One region of the Colwellia sp. PAMC 21821 genome, then DNA from elsewhere that is predicted to be linked to it. Evidence: predicted binding sites of a transcription regulator. Region 1 holds the regulator's gene; the other holds the start of a gene.
The links. Region 1 encodes sigma-54, which starts transcription at its own class of promoters, with help from an activator protein. Its sites were predicted from a motif close to GTTGGCACGNNNNTNGNNT; they were not measured.

Region 1 (8,311 bases):
TTCCTGTTGTTTGTATCGATAAAATATGAGAAATAATTTACCCATGAGCGATTCAGATAGTATCCAAATGCAAATAGAACATGTTAAAAAACGTGTTAATGACGCCATGACTATGGCTAAATCACTTGGAGCCGACGGTGCTGAAGTTGCGATGAGTCGCCAACAAGGCCTGAGTGTCAGTACTCGCTTGGGCGAGGTTGAAAACGTTGAGTTTACCAATGATGGTGGACTGGGTATTACGGTTTATAAAGACGGTCGTAAAGGCAGCGCTTCAACAGCCGACTTATCTGAAAAAGCCTTAAAACAAGCAATAGAAGCCGCAGTCAATATTGCTAAGTATACCTCAGTTGATGAATGCTCAGGCATGGCGGATAAAGATACCCTCGCGATGGCACCTGAAGATTTAGATTTATACCATCCTAAGGTATTAACCACAGAGCAAGCGATTAGCTTAGCGAAAGCATGTGAAGACACCGCACTTGGCTATGATAAACGTATTACAAATTCAGATGGCGCAACGTTAGCAAGCTTTGAAGGCTTTAAAGTTTACGGCAATACCCATGGTCAGTTAGTGGGTTATCCGAGTACTCGTCACAGTTTAAGTTGTGTGATGATTGCTAACGAAGGTGACGATATGCAGCGCGATTATGCTTATACCGTTAGTCGGGAATTCGATGCGATGGAAAGTGCCGCTAAAATAGGACAACAAGCCTCTATCGAAGCTTTGTCGCGTTTAGGTGCTCGAAAGTTATCGACCACTAAAGTGCCTGTCATGTTTCGTGCAGATATCGCTAACACTTTGTTTGGTCATTTTATTGCGGCCATTAGTGGTGGTAATTTATATAGAAAATCATCTTTTTTAATGGATTCGATTGGCAAGCAAGTTTTTCCTGAATTTTTAAGCATCAGTGAACGTCCGCATTTGAAAAAAGCGTTAGCAAGTAGTGCTTTCGATGCCGAGGGGGTTGCCACGATTGATCGTGAAATAATTACTGATGGTAGCTTAGCTACTTATCTTTTAACAAGCTATTCAGCACGTAAGATGGGCCTGAAAACAACCGGTCATGCGGGCGGTATTCATAATTGGCAACTCGGTATGAAAGACAAAGGCCAAGGTGGAGATTTTGATGCCATGTTAAAAACCTTAGGCACGGGTTTATTAGTGACTGAATTAATGGGCCAAGGCGTCAACGTTGTAACGGGTGATTATTCTCGCGGTGCAGCAGGCTTCTGGGTTGAAAATGGAGAAATAGCTTACCCTGTTGATGAAATTACTATTGCCGGTAAGTTACAGGATATATTCTCTGGTATTGTTGCCATTGGTAACGATACCGATATGAGAGGCAGTATTCGCACGGGTTCTATTATTGTTAACGAAATGCAAATTGCAGGCAGTTAACCCATTAAGTTTCAAGTTAAGAGCTGCCAGTAAACCATAGCTTTCAGTTTTGAGCTGTCAGCTGTCAGTAAAAGCAAGTGACTAGTGGTTGGTTTGTTTTTTTACTGATAGCTGCAAACTGACAGCTTATAGCGATGTTTATTGTCGGTAAACATAGCTGTCAGCTGTCAGTAAAAGCAAGTGACTAGTGGTTGGTTTGTTTTTTTACTGATAGCTGAAAACTGACAGCTTATAGCTATGTTTATTCTCAGTTAAAGCAAGTGACCGGCAGTTGCTTTGTTTTTACTGATAGCTGAAAACTGACAGCTTATAGCTATCTTTATTGTCCTAACAATAACGTCGCTGTACCTAAGAACGCGAATATCCCGACAACATCGGTAACGGTTGTTAGAATAACGCTGCCTGCTAAAGCGGGGTCTATGTTCATCTTTTTCAGCATTAATGGCACGGTAACCCCGGCAATTCCGGCCGCGGTCATATTCATTAACATGGCAAAAGCGATAATGGCACCCAGCATCAGGTTTTGCTGCCAGATAGCAACGACTGAGGCAATTAACACTGCCCAAATCAAGCCATTAAAAAAGCCAATAGCCAGTTCTTTGTATAATAATATGCGCGAGTTACTTTCACCAATATGACCTAAGGCCATACCTCGAATAACTAAAGTTAAGGTCTGATTTCCAGCTACGCCACCCATACTAGGGACTAATGAGTTTAATACGGCCAAAATAGCTAGCTGATTTAAAATACCTTCAAACATGCTCGACACAGCAACAGCCATAAGGGCGGTAATTAAGTTTACGCCTAACCAAATAGAGCGTCGCTGCGTACTTTTCAATACGGGTGCGAAAGTATCGGCTTCGTCATCTAGACCCGCCATACTCATCATGGAATGCTCTGCTTCTTCACGAATAATATCGACGACATCATCGATAGTAATACGACCTAGCAGTCGGCCTTCATGATCGATAACTGGTGCAGAAAACCAATCGTAGCGTTCAAATAATTTCGCTACATCAGTTTCGTTCATATCAGCGGTAATCGCTTCGATGTCTTTATCGATTAAGCTCGAAATAATTGTTTCTGCTTTGGCAGTCACAATGGCTGATAATGAAACAGCACCAATGAAGTGATCTGCTCTGTCGACAACATAAAATGAGTCGGTTGCTTCGGGTAATTCTCCGCGCAAGCGTAAATAACGTAAAACTACATCCACCGTCACATCAGGACGAATAGAGATAGTATCGGTATTCATGATACCGCCGGCCGTGTCTTCTTCGAATGAAAGTGCTGCTTCTACACGGCTGCGATCTTGTCCGTCCATCGCATTAAGCACTTCCTGATAAACACTGTCAGGTAATGTTCTGAAAACTTCTGCTAAATCATCAACATCCATGCCTTCTGCAACAGCAGCAAGCTTAGCTGGATTAATGTTTTTTAGAATGCCTTTTCGAACTTCTTCGTTCAGTTCTTCAAGCACATCACCGTGATGATCTGCGTCAATCAGTTGCCAGAGCGCAACACGGCTTTTGGTGGGGGATGACTCTAAGAGTAAAGCAAGATCATAAGCGGGCATGTCTTGCAAAAGTTTGCGGACATAGACAAACATACCACTATCGAGGGCATCGTTAACCTGCTGAAGGCGCTGGTGGCTGTATTCTTGTTCAGAAACTTCCGGCATATTTTTACCTTTTGCCGTTGCAAAACGAAAACTAAAAGTTACTAGGGATTGTTGAACTTACTTTATAGTCGATGGTTTGATATGTCGGCCTAGCAACTGCAGAAATAATGCTTGCTAAATTAGCGTGTGAGCACGCGGTATCAACTTCAAACTAACGCTACCTTTGGGATTATTGAACGTTATTTTACCTAATGTAAACTTTAATCCAGAAAGCTAAACAGTCCCTATTATGAAAGAGTATTATTAAAGTTATATTAAATAATATCAAATGAGAAAAACATTCGACTATTTGGATGAATATGGCAAAGCGACTAAGGAGGCAACGCCGAGAATGAATATGTTTGAGAAATATCGTTTGTGCTAAATTCTCAAATGTAGCGTAAGTTAGCTAATTCATTTTCCAATGAGTATTTAATATTAATAATTATCCGCGTTGAGTTTACCGTAATTTACGAGTTTTCACAGCTTTTTTATTAACTTAAGCGCGAACTGACATAGCGCTAAATGCGCTGATTGTTATTCAGCTTCATCGAATCTGTTACTAAAGAGTTGGCAAATTTCTTCGAGTGCTAATTCGGCATCTTCCCCTGAAGCAATTACCTTGACGGTTTTACCTTGTGCGCCGGCGAGTAGCATTAAGCCCATGATACTATTCGCGTCTGCACGGTTTTCGTCTAACTCAATAGTCACTTTAGCGGTAAACTTTTGGCTCAGCTGTGCAAGTTTAGATGCTGCTCGGGCATGTAGACCAAGTTTATTAATAATAAGTACTTTTCGGCTTGCTTGTGTGCTCATGGTGATTTACTTATCAGTAACAGGTAAGTCACGATGACGAGATTGCACGTCTTTACGTTCTTTACGCATATTATTTGCCAGTAATTCGGCAATATAAACCGAACGATGCATACCGCCCGTACAACCAATCGCAATGGTAATATAACTGCGATTGTTTCGTTCTAGATGTGGTAACCAAGTCATCATAAAACTGTTAATTTGCCAAATAAACTTTGTCACTATAGGTTGGCTAGCAAGAAAGTCTTGTACTGGTTTATCTAATCCTGTGAAGCCCTTTAGCTCTTTATCCCAAAAAGGGTTTGGTAAAAATCGCGCATCAAAAACATAGTCAGCATCTTGTGGTACACCATGTTTAAAACCAAATGACTCAAATACAACGACCATTGAGCCAGATTTTTTCCCCAAAATTCGTTCTCTAACTAAGTCGGCGAGTTGATGTGGCGTAAGCTGGCTAGTGTTGATATATAAGTGTGCTCGACTGGCTATTGGTTCAAGGAGCTTTTTCTCTAAGGCAATGGCTTGATCTAAGGCAATATTTTGTTTAATTAACGGATGTAAGCGTCGTGTTTCACTGAATCGACGAATAAGGTCACTATCATCAGCATCTAAATAAAGTAAGCTTAATTCAACCGCATTGGGCATATATTCAATGATTTCAGGCACATCATTAGGATCAGCGGGGAGGTTTCGCACATCGAGACTTACGGCTACATTCTCATAATCATTAATGACAGTATGGATGAGTGCAGGTAACAAGTTGACTGGAATATTATCAACGCAATAGTAGCCTAAATCCTCTAAAACGCGCAGTGCAACACTTTTACCTGACCCTGAACGGCCACTGACAATAATTAGCTTCATTTGTGTTTAACTCGCTTGTTGGATTAACTGATATAATTCTTGGTTACTTTCGCATTTACGTACTTGCTTGCAAAATTGCTTATCGCGAAAAATTTTTGCAATGCTCTGTAATGTACTGAGGTGGTTTTGACATTCTTCTTCAGGCACAAATAAGGCAATAAAAATATCAACTGCGCGATGATCAATAGCGTCAAAATCAATTGCTTCTTCTGTCGTTATTACCACGGCAATGGGCTGTGTAGCATTTTCCAAACGACCATGCGGTATAGCAATGCCATTACCTATGCCAGTTGACCCCATTCTTTCACGCTTAACTAGGCTTTCTAATAGCTGAAATGTGTCATGGTCAGCCAATTTATCGGCGGCCAGGCTACTTAAGTATTCTAGAATGCGTTTTTTACTGGAACCCGGTGCTGCACAAATAGTGCAGTCCGGGGATAAAATGTCTTGCAACTTCATAAACTTATAAAACCTAAAGCGACTTGGCGCTAATGTTTGTTAATTTTGCCTTTGTATTTCAGGATTTGGCGATCTAGCTTATCAATTAATGCATCAATTGATGCATACATATCATTATGCTCGGCCTTCGCGTGAACCTCTGAGCCACTTAAGTGCACAGTAGATTCGGCAATCTGATTCAATTTTTCTACGGTTAATACTACATGTACATTATTGATATGCTCAAAATGACGTTCTAGCTTTTCAAACTTGCCATTAACATAATCACGTAATGAGTCGGTAACATCGACATGGTGTCCAGTAAGATTAATTTGCATATGCTTCATTCCTCTTTTTTGGTGAATAAGACTGCCTACAATAGGCTTTTACGTTGATTTGACGGCGGTATAGAGAGCGACTCTCGATACTTGGCAATGGTTCTCCTCGCTACTTTTATACCTTGTTCAGCTAATATATCTGCGATTTTACTGTCGCTTAATGGCTTTGCGGGTATTTCGGCAGCGACGAGTTTTTTAATTAATTCACGAATAGCTGTTGAAGAGCACTCACCGCCATTTTCAGTACTTACGTGGCTAGAGAAAAAGTATTTAAGCTCAAAAATGCCTCTCGGTGTGTGCATGTATTTTTGTGTCGTAACACGAGAAATGGTTGATTCATGCATGTCTACAGCTTCTGCAATATCATTTAACACCATAGGTCGCATAGCTTCAGGACCATGTTCAAAGAAACCTTGTTGGCGTTGTACAATGCAATTTGAAACTTTTAATAAGGTATCATTGCGACTTTCTAAACTTTTGATAAACCATTTTGCTTCTTGTAAATTCGAGCGAATGAACTGACTATCAGCAGATGATTTCATTGACCTAGACATGGCGGCATATTGTTGATTAACTGATAATTTAGGTGCTGTATCGGGATTGAGCTCTACCGTCCAACGACCATTTTTCTTCTCAACGGAGACATCAGGAATTACGTATTGTTCTTCACTTTTTATGACGCTATCACCCGGGCGAGGATCTAAAGATTGGATCAAGCGAATAACTTCGCGTAATTGATCTTCTTTAATGCGCAATTTACGCATCAATTGTCGATAATCGCGATTACCAAGCAAGTCAATGTGCTCAGTGACGGCTAATTTACTTTCTGCTAGCCAAGGCGTATCTTTCGCAAATTGATTGAGCTGGATAAGTAAACACTCAGGAATTGAACGGGCAGCCACGCCAACGGGATCAAAAACGTTAATTCGTTTTAGTACCACTTCAACTTCATCGAGTTCTACATCGTCTATACCAACGCTTTCTAAGATCTCATCTGCGGTCACCGTTAAATAGCCGGCTTCATCAATGGCTTCAATAATGGCGATGGCAATGGTTCTGTCGGTATCGCTAAATGGCGTGAGTTGCATTTGCCACATAAGGTGGTCTTGTAGTGAGTCTTTCGTTTCACCCTGATAGGTATAATCTTCTGATGCGTGACCAACACCGCCGCTGCTAGCGCTAGCACTAAAGTTATCATCCCAAGTGCTATCACTGTTTAATTCTTCGGGAATATCGGTTTTGGCTAAACCTTCTGAGGAGCTAATTTCATCGATACTGGGGGCAGAATCTTCGCTACCATCGGAGGAGGCCATTTCTTTACTTTCGCCAACGCCTGCCGAGTATGCTTCTTCTAAATTGTCAGGGGTACTTTCAGAGTTATTATCAAAAGATTCATCAATTTCAAGTAAAGGATTACTTTCGAGTGCTTCTTGAATTTCTTGCTGGAGATCCAAAGTCGATAATTGCAGTAGCTTGATCGCCTGCTGCAATTGCGGGGTCATCGTTAATTGTTGTCCGATACGGAGTTGCAGAGTAGGACGCATTTACGTTTTCATTTCCCTGTTGAAATACATTAATTTTGTACCGCTTAAGTGTGTTATTCACTATAGCGTGAATTGTTCACCAAGGTATACATCTCTTACATGTTGATTCGCAAGTATTTGATTAGAATTACCTTCAGCGATCAGTTCACCATGACTAACGATATAAGCATGTTCACAAACATCGAGTGTTTCTCGTACATTATGATCAGTGATCAAAATACCAATGCCGCGTTCTTTTAAGTGTAGGATAATTTTTTTTATATCACCTACTGAAATTGGGTCAACACCAGCAAAGGGTTCATCAAGTAGAATAAATTTAGGGTCTGCCGCTAAAGCGCGAGCTATTTCAACACGTCGGCGTTCACCGCCAGATAAACTCATACCTAAGTTATCTTTGATATGACCGATGTTAAATTCTTCTAATAAATGTTCAAGTTTTTCTTCTCGCTCAACATCACTTAGGCTTTTACGTGTTTGTAAAATAGCCATAATGTTGTCATAAACAGATAACTTGCGAAAAATAGAGGCTTCTTGTGGTAAATAGCCGATGCCCTTGCGCGCGCGCTCATGCATCGGCAACAAGGTTAAGTCTTCACCGTTTAACACTATTGAGCCACTGTCGTTATTGACTAAGCCAACAATCATATAAAAGGAGGTAGTTTTACCCGCGCCATTGGGACCTAATAAGCCAACTATTTGTCCGGCGGACACTTTCATACTGACGTTTTTAACGACTTTTCTGCCTTTGTAGGCTTTTGCAAGACCGGTTGCTGATAATGTTGAAGTTGACATTTACTCTTGCTTGTCCTTAGATTTTTTAGGCAGTTCAGTTTTATTTTTTGGCTGTAATACCGTTTCTACTTTAGCGTTATCTAGGCTTTCAGCATTGACATATTCGGTGTCAAAATTATAAGTGATTTTACTGCCGCTAACTTCACTACCTTCTTGGCGTAGAAGTGCATTACCTGAAATAACCACGGTGTTCATACTGGGTTCATACCGAATTTCATTGGCTTGTAAATTTATTGGGCTACCATCTTGCAACGTTTGCTCAAATGTCGCTGGTGAACCCTTGGCAATATAAATTTTGTTATCACTTTTATCTTCGGTAATTACCTGAACTAATTCCGCATGTATCGTTAGTGTGCCTTGAGCAATAATGACATTATCGATATAACTGAATATTTTGTTTTTTAGATCGGCAGCTTGTCGCGAAGAAGATATTTTAATTTCTTGTTCAACATTAAACTTTTCG
Region 2 (8,311 bases), 380 kb from region 1:
AGCGAATTCGAAAGAAATAAAGTAGTCTTTGTAATCTAGTTCTAAAGCTTTAAGGTCGTCATACGGTACATCGAACCATACTTGTTCGTTGAGTTTTTTTACTCGAACTAACACTACCGGTGGTACAACTTGGTTATCTTTAATATCGTTAGGATGAAAACGCACTACGCCAGCATTGCCGCCAAAGTACATATTCCCGTTACTATCTTTGAAACCTGCGCCAAAGTTGAAATCACTTTCCTTTAAGCCTTGGTAGCTATCAAAATGCCTTAATTTTCCTGATTGTTTGTTAAATCTTGTTAATCCTGCGGTGCTACTCAACCAAAGGTTGCCATTATCATCGTCCTGAATAGAGTAAATATGGCTGCTAGGCAATCCACTTAAGCTATCGAAGTGTGTGAAACTATTGTTTAGTGCATTAAAGTCCTTTGGCAGCCATTTATTTAGCCCTCCACCTTGAGTTCCGACCCACAACTGGGCCATAGAGTCTTGATAAAAAGCCCATGCCATTGGTGCAGATAAACTATCAACGTTATCTGGTTGATGCTCAATGTGGTCAAAGTCTAAGTTAACAGGATCGAGCAGATTAATTCCAACGGTAGTACCAACAACGATTTTTCCGTTGAGCAGTTGATATACTGCAAGCACATAATCACTATTGATGCTTCGTGGGTTATTTTCATCATTACGGTAGTGGATAAATTTATCACTGCCCACAGGCAAGTAATTCAAACCTCCACCAAATGTGCCGATCCATATGTTGCCGGCTTCGTCTTGGAATATACTAATTACGCTGTTAAAGCTTAAACTGTGGGGATTGTCAGGGTCATTTATATAATTAGTGATTTGCTGTGTGTCAACATCTAGCTTACTTAGCCCTCCCCCTCGAGTACCAAACCATAGCGTATTACCATCACCTCGCACGGTCATCACCCGTGCATCGCTTAATGCCGGAACACTGTCTTTGTTAATAATTTGTTGTACATTGCCATCGCTGTTTAAGCGCGTTAAACCACCATAAGTTGCTACCCAAATTGCTACTTCCCCACTTGAGGATTTTGTTTCAGCAAAGCCTAAAATAGTATTATTCGCTAATCCAGAATCTATATGTTTAAAAGGCACCTCAGAGCTTTTGCTTAAACCATTATAAGTGCCAAACCACATTAACCCAGATGGGTCTTGTAATATTGATAAAACCAAATTATTGCTTAGGCCATTATCAGTATTAAATGTATCAAAATTGTTTCTGCCGTTCCAAATAGCCACGCCTTGTTCAGTGCCTATCCAAATGCGTTGTTGCTTATCTTGAAATACGGTGTAAACGTGATTAGCAGGGACGCTAGACTTCTGATTTTCTTGATGTTGCCAAGATGTAAACCTTAACCTTTGTGGATCGGCTACTGCCACACCTGCGTCTACGCTAGTTACCCAAAGCCTTTGTTGCACATCTATAAATAGACTACTTAAGCGATCGCTAAAAAAGGGTGAAACAGAGCCAGTATGCATGCGTACTAATTGCTTATTTTTTTTATTTAGTTTTAACAATCCATTGCCATCAGTGGCGAGCCAGATGAAGTTGGTTTCTTCTACAAAAGAGGTTATAAATGCTTCTTTATTGAGTTCTGGGATTAAGTCTTGTGTGTTGAAATGTTCAAAAGTCATGGTGTCGGGCTGAAAGCGGCTAAAATTACCGCTATTGTAACCTAGCCAAATATCGCCATTTTCATCTAACATCATACTCATTATACGATTAGATAAAGGTAAGGCTTGAGAAGTAGTATTGCTTTGCCAGGCAGTAAAACTTTGCGTTGCTGCATCAAATAGGTTTAATCCACCACCGTCCGTGGCTATCCATAAACGATTTTTGTTATCTTCAATTATCGCACGAACATTATCTGAGCTTATGGAGTTGTACTTGCGAGGATCATGAACAAATTTAATCAGTTCATAACCATCGTATCGAGCTACGCCTTCTTGGGTTACTACCCATAAATAGCCAGTACTATCTTGAAATACTTGCCGAATAGTTTTTTGAGAAAGTTGCTGATTAAGTGTTGCAGAAGAAAAGATGAAATTTGCCTTGGTTTCAGCGTGCAGCTTAAAACAAAGAACAAAAAAGAATAGTAGGGAGCAAACAGTGGTTTTGAGCATACTTTAATTACATATATTTTAATCTGTAAATAGACTAACTCAAAGCGTGTAAAACTCCAAACTTTAGACTTACTTAGAGAATTACCTATGAGTTTGTAGTAAGTATTAACTATTTACGAGGGGGGAAGTTAATGTATGGAAAGTCATTTCAAGGATATACACGCTTGAAATAAAAAACCCGCTACAACTTTAAGTGAAGCGGGGTCATATTTTTACGTTATTATTTATTCTTGAATCGAAAAGCTTTCTTGAACAATTTGTGCTTCTCGCCAAATAAATCCTTCGTTTTCAACGAAATTTTCGCTCCAAGTCGTACCTTCACGCCATATGAAGCCTTCAGTATTTAACGCTTCACGCCAGATAAAACCTTCACGCCAGATAAAACCTTCACGCCAGATAAAGCCTTCACGCCAGATAAAGCCTTCTTCCCAAACTTCAAAGTCGTAGCCTTCAATATAGTAGTTACCATCAGTGTCTTCGCGAGCTGCTCCCATGTAGTGTTGGTCACCACTCAAATCAGCTGTTATGTTCATTCCGTTATTAGCGCAACCCGTTTGTGTTGACTCAACCGCTTTTACCGCATTAACGCTACCAGCACCTTGTTGAAATGGACTATATGCAAGCTTACCGTCTTCCAATTGGGCCATAGTAGTACTAGTGATAAGTCTACACTTAACATCATTAGCACTAAGGTTTGGGTTGTTCTGCAGCATTAATGCAACTATACCTGTTACCACACCTGAAGATTGTGAAGTTCCTGACATCATATAGCGATCTTTAGCCATTAAATACTGTGGAAATTTAGCGGCGGTATACATCTCTGAATTACCTAAACTAAACATATGACCACCTGGCGCAACTAAATCTGGTTTGATAAAAGCGTCATGCGTTGGACCTTGCGATGAAAATGAAAGCATTTTGTCATCACTAGTGTCTAAAGTATTGTTATCACTGATTCCACCTACACTAATAACATAAGGTACATTAGCTGGTACGCCTACCGTCATTGCACTTGGACCGGTATTACCTACCGATGTAACGACAACAATGTCTTTTTCCCATAATGCCATTACTGCTTGGTTAAGTGGATCTTCCCAGTAGCTTGAACGCGGTTGTGCGCCAAATGACAGGTTGACTACGCGAATATTTAACGCTTTGTGATTATCCGCAATGTACTGTAAGCCACGAATAGCGTCAGCGTATGTACTGTGACCGTCTTCATAAATAGCTTTTACAACCACTAAGTTAGCGTCAGGCGCTACACCTTGGTAGTGGCTACTCGTTTGTCCATGTTCAACGGCTCTTTTACTGTTGGCAATTATGCCAGTAACGTGAGTACCGTGAATATTTTCATCAGTCATTTTACTAGGTTGTACTTCAGTATCGTTTATAGCGTCGTATGCTGCTTTGATTCGAGATTTATTAGAGGTATTACGGCTTAATGCACTGTTGGCAGCCCAAAGTCCACTGTCGATTACCGCTACAGTAACATTTTTACCGGTAATGCCCTGATTGTGCAAAGCATCGGCGCCGATAGAATTTACGTAATAAGTGTTACTATCACCATCAATGCTTTGTGTTTCGTAGCCTTTTACAAGTTTACGGTCACAATTTTCAGCAAAACCTACACCCATAGAGAAGTCGTTTTGTTTGTAACTATCAGTACCATTATTGGTAAATGCCAATTCAACGGTAGCATCTTCATAAGAACCTAAAAACGCAGTGGCAGGGATATCTGCTGCATCAAGCACTAATTCACCATTTTGCTCTGCAGTAACATTAGCAAATACAGCGGTGCCGTTGATTTTAACGGTGCGTATATTGCCTAATGCTAATGGCCAATTGAAGGTCATTTGGTTAAAGTTTACTTGTTGTTCTTTAGCATTATAGATATTCCAACGAATTTTATTCGCCGACATTTCAACTACATGACTACCGTAAACTTTACAGTTATCAAGCGCACTGGCGCTAAAAACAGCTTCGTTTTTAGTTATAGTAATTACGCCATTAAGTAAATTTAAGGCGGCTAACTCTGTATCACTAACTTTTACAGCAATCCCGTTTATTAATGATAATTCATGCGTTATAAGCCCACCTACGTCACCAATAATTTTTTTAAGGCCTAATACATTATCACCTTGAATGATAACTTCGTTATTACGCTCGATAACTGGCGCTAGTACTTCAACTACAGGGTCTAAAATACCAGCTAATAGACTTCCAGCACTATGTGCTGCAAATGGCAATGTTGATATGCTCAACAAGCTCGTCAACAATATTGCATGCTTTTTGTTAAATCTCTTTATCATATATAAATTACCTAAATTTGTATGTTTTCCCAGGTAGTGTTCTTATGCTAAAGATTACCCAGTCACGTATTAACACTAACGATGATATAGCAATGGTCGTGCCAGAATTTAACTTGTTGTTTTAATAGGATTTAATTTAAATGTGAAATAAATGACTCGTCGTAATTGAAATTAATGAATGTAACCAATGAATGTTTGATTCAAAATTAACATTCATTTTTTTTAATATAATGCATGTGTTACATATGAGCTGAACTATTGCTTTGTGAAATGCATTACCCTCCAGAGAATAAGTAGGCGTATTGTTTTATCATGCTAATACTTACACTTGAAGAGAAGATAGACGTTCGCTTGGATAAACTGATGTAGAGAGCAGTATGAGATAATAAATTTTTTAGTATTAAAATCTAGGCAAGTTAAAACATTTTGTAAAATATGTTTTTATTATTAAATGTTTATCGGTCGGGCTAAACTGGGTATATTCTCAATAACAAAAAAATAGTGGTCAACGTATGGTAGTAAAACGATTTTGGCTGATAACTATTCACCATGGAAACAGGTATTAAATATGAATATTAAATTAGCCCCTTTGTTTGAAAAAATTCAATCCAGCTTTTGGTTTATACCAAGTTTAATGATGATTTTCTCTCTATTATTAGCTGCTGGCACCATATACATAGACGTAACTCACATGCAGGATAAACAGGGGGCTTTATCGTTCTTATATACTACAGATGTAACGGCCGTTCGCTCATTATTAGGGACTATAGCGGGCGCTATGATCACGGTAACCAGCATTGCCTTTTCAATCACCATAGTTTCATTAACGCTAGCTTCTTCACAATTTGGGCCGCGCTTAATGCGCAACTTTATGATGGACAAAGGCACGCAGTTTGTCCTGGGTAGCTTTATTGCCACTTTTCTCTTTTGTATCGCTATATTTTGTGCCATCAGCTTTAAAGCGCCTTATGCCTTTCAACCCGGAATAACACTAGCTGTTGCTATTGCTATGACCTGTTTTAGTGTTTGGATCCTGATTTACTTTATTCATCATGTTGCCCAATCTATTCAGGCAGATGTGGTTATTGATGGTGTGTATTGTGAATTACAAGAAATTATAGGGAAATTATTTCCAGAAATTTCGAATGAAAATTTAACCCGTGAAGGTGTTTTAGCATTTGAGAAAAATAGAGGCACGCAACAGCTTGAAGTTTCGGCACCTTCAAGTGGTTACCTACAACTTATCGATAAAGAAAGTTTACTTACTTTAGCTTCGAAATCGCACTGTACTATTCAGCTGCATTATTCAGCAGGTGATTTTGTTGTTAAAAATTCAACTATTGCCACGGTTTATGGCAGTGATAAGGTTAAACAAGATATAAGTGAAAGCATTATCAAGCATATTGTTTTTGGAGCCTGCAGAACACCGGTGCAAGATCCTGAATTTGCGGTACACCAATTAGTAGAAATTGCCTTAAGAGCATTGTCACCAGGTATTAATGACCCATATACCGCAATAACCTGCATCGACAAACTCAGCTCAGTGTTGTGTAGTTTAGCGGGTAAAACATTTCCTTATACCAATATTTTTATTGATGGCGTACCGCGATTGGTATGTAAATCGTTAACTTTTACTGATATAGCAGATGCGGCCTTTGACCAAATAAGGCAGGAGTGTGAAACGAACCTCGCGGTTACTATCCAGATGCTAGATTCCTTACATGTTCTCGAAACTCAAGCTAAAACAGCAGAACATCATAGTTTTGTGCAAGCGCAGACAAGAATGATTGAGCAACAACAAGCTAAACAATCATTGAGCGATGAAGATAACACTGAGTTATTGCGCCGAATAAATAAAATTACCCACAATACTAAATTGGTTTAGTGTTTAAGATACATTTTAGTTAGTTTTAGTTAACTTTAGATAGTGAGGTTCGGTAATTGTGCATTAAAGATCAATGGATTAATGGTTTTTATATAGAGGGTATGTCAAAGGAAAGAGTGTTTTCATATCTGAATAAATGATTTGATTATTAGTGATATTGGTATAAAACCCCTGCGTCGATGTTACGGCGACGCAAAGGTTATTAGACTTCAATGCTAGTAAAAAACTATGCTAAATCGAAACGATCAGCGTTCATAACTTTCGCCCATGCGGCGACAAAATCGTGAACAAACTTTTCTTTGTTATCATCTTGCGCATAAACTTCGCTGTAAGCACGAAGAATAGAGTTTGAACCAAAAACAAGATCAACGCGTGTCGCTGTCCATTTGACTTGATCTGACTTTCGTTCACGAATTTCATATAAGTTATCGCCCACAGGCACCCACTTATAGTTCATGTCAGTTAAGTTCACAAAATAGTCGTTCGACAATACACCTTCACTATCTGTGAATACCCCATGCTTAGTGCCATTGTAGTTAGTATCCAACATACGCATACCACCAATTAACACGGTCATTTCATGAGCGGTTAAGCCCATTAACTGTGTGCGGTCTAACATTAACTCTTCAGCGCTAACTTTATAATCAGCTTTGAGCCAGTTACGATAAGCATCATGTTGTGGTTCGAGTACTTCGAAAGAGTCAACATCAGTTAACTCATCAGTCGTATCTCCTCGTCCTGGGGAAAAAGGAACTACTACTTCAACGCCTGCAGCTTTTGCTGCCTGCTCAATGCCAATATTACCCGCTAATACGATAACATCAGCAATGCTTACACCACTGGTGTGTGCAATACCCTCAAGTGTTGATAGTACTTTATTCAAGCGAGCAGGTTCGTTGCCTTGCCAATCTTTCTGCGGCGCAAGGCGAATTCGAGCGCCGTTAGCACCACCACGTTTATCGGAATGGCGATAAGTTCTAGCGCTGTCCCAAGCTGTGGCAACCATATCGCTGATACTTAGACCACTGGCAACTATTTTATTTTTTACTGATTGAACATTATAATCAGTCATACCTGCGGGGACTGGATCTTGCCAAATAAGATCTTCTTGCGGTACATCTGAACCAATGTAGCGGGCTTTTGGCCCCATATCGCGATGGGTTAATTTAAACCATGCTCGTGCGAAAACATCGGAAAAATATGCTGGATCATTAAAGAATCGTTCAGAAATCTCACGATAAGCAGGGTCCATTTTCATGGCCATATCCGCATCAGTCATTATTGGCGTGGTACGAATTGACGGGTCTTCAACATCAACAGGTTTGTCTTCCTCTTTAATGTCAACGGGTTGCCACTGCCAAGCACCTGCAGGACTCTTTTTCAGTTCCCACTCGTGTTTAAGTAGCATAGAGAAATAACCGTTATCCCATTGAGTAGGATAAGTTGTCCATGCACCTTCAATACCACTTGTTACCGTATCACGACCAATACCACGTTCAGTTTTGTTATTCCAACCGGTACCTTGTTCTGAAATATCTGCGGCGGCTGGTTCTCTGCCGAGTTTCGACGCATCGCCGTTACCATGACATTTACCTACTGTGTGACCACCTGCTGTTAGCGCAACTGTTTCTTCATCGTTCATCGCCATACGCTCAAAGGTAACACGTATGTCGTAAGCAGTTTTAAGTGGGTCGGGCTTACCATCTACGCCTTCAGGGTTAACGTAAATCAATCCCATCATTACTGAGGCTAATGGATTTTCTAAATCGCGTTCACCAGAATAACGGCTGTTTTCGCTGTCGCTTGGCGCCAGCCATTCTTTTTCAGAACCCCAGTAAGTGTCTTTTTCTGGATGCCAAATATCTTCACGGCCAAATGCGAAACCAAAAGTTTTTAAGCCCATAGATGCATATGCGATGGTGCCGGCATACGAAATCAAATCTGCCCAGCTTAGTTGGTTGCCATA

Region 2: a site for sigma-54 is predicted at 4,548-4,566, ahead of A3Q33_RS08110 (S8 family peptidase). Genes of this name have one in related genera too.

What each region holds. Positions count from the first base shown of each region.
Region 1 is NZ_CP014943.1:1,537,072-1,545,382, reverse strand. Features, by position in the region: gene pmbA (metalloprotease PmbA) at 44-1,399, shown strand; gene mgtE (magnesium transporter) at 1,719-3,080, opposite strand; gene A3Q33_RS06520 (HPr family phosphocarrier protein) at 3,597-3,875, opposite strand; gene rapZ (RNase adapter RapZ) at 3,882-4,736, opposite strand; gene ptsN (PTS IIA-like nitrogen regulatory protein PtsN) at 4,743-5,195, opposite strand; gene hpf (ribosome hibernation promoting factor) at 5,225-5,512, opposite strand; gene A3Q33_RS06500 (RNA polymerase factor sigma-54) at 5,548-7,056, opposite strand; gene lptB (LPS export ABC transporter ATP-binding protein) at 7,117-7,848, opposite strand; gene lptA (lipopolysaccharide transport periplasmic protein LptA) at 7,849-8,311, opposite strand, start outside.
Region 2 is NZ_CP014943.1:1,913,568-1,921,878, reverse strand. Features, by position in the region: gene A3Q33_RS08115 (hybrid sensor histidine kinase/response regulator) at 1-2,151, opposite strand, end outside; gene A3Q33_RS08110 (S8 family peptidase) at 2,376-4,460, opposite strand; gene A3Q33_RS08105 (DUF2254 domain-containing protein) at 5,029-6,345, shown strand; gene katG (catalase/peroxidase HPI) at 6,572-8,311, opposite strand, start outside.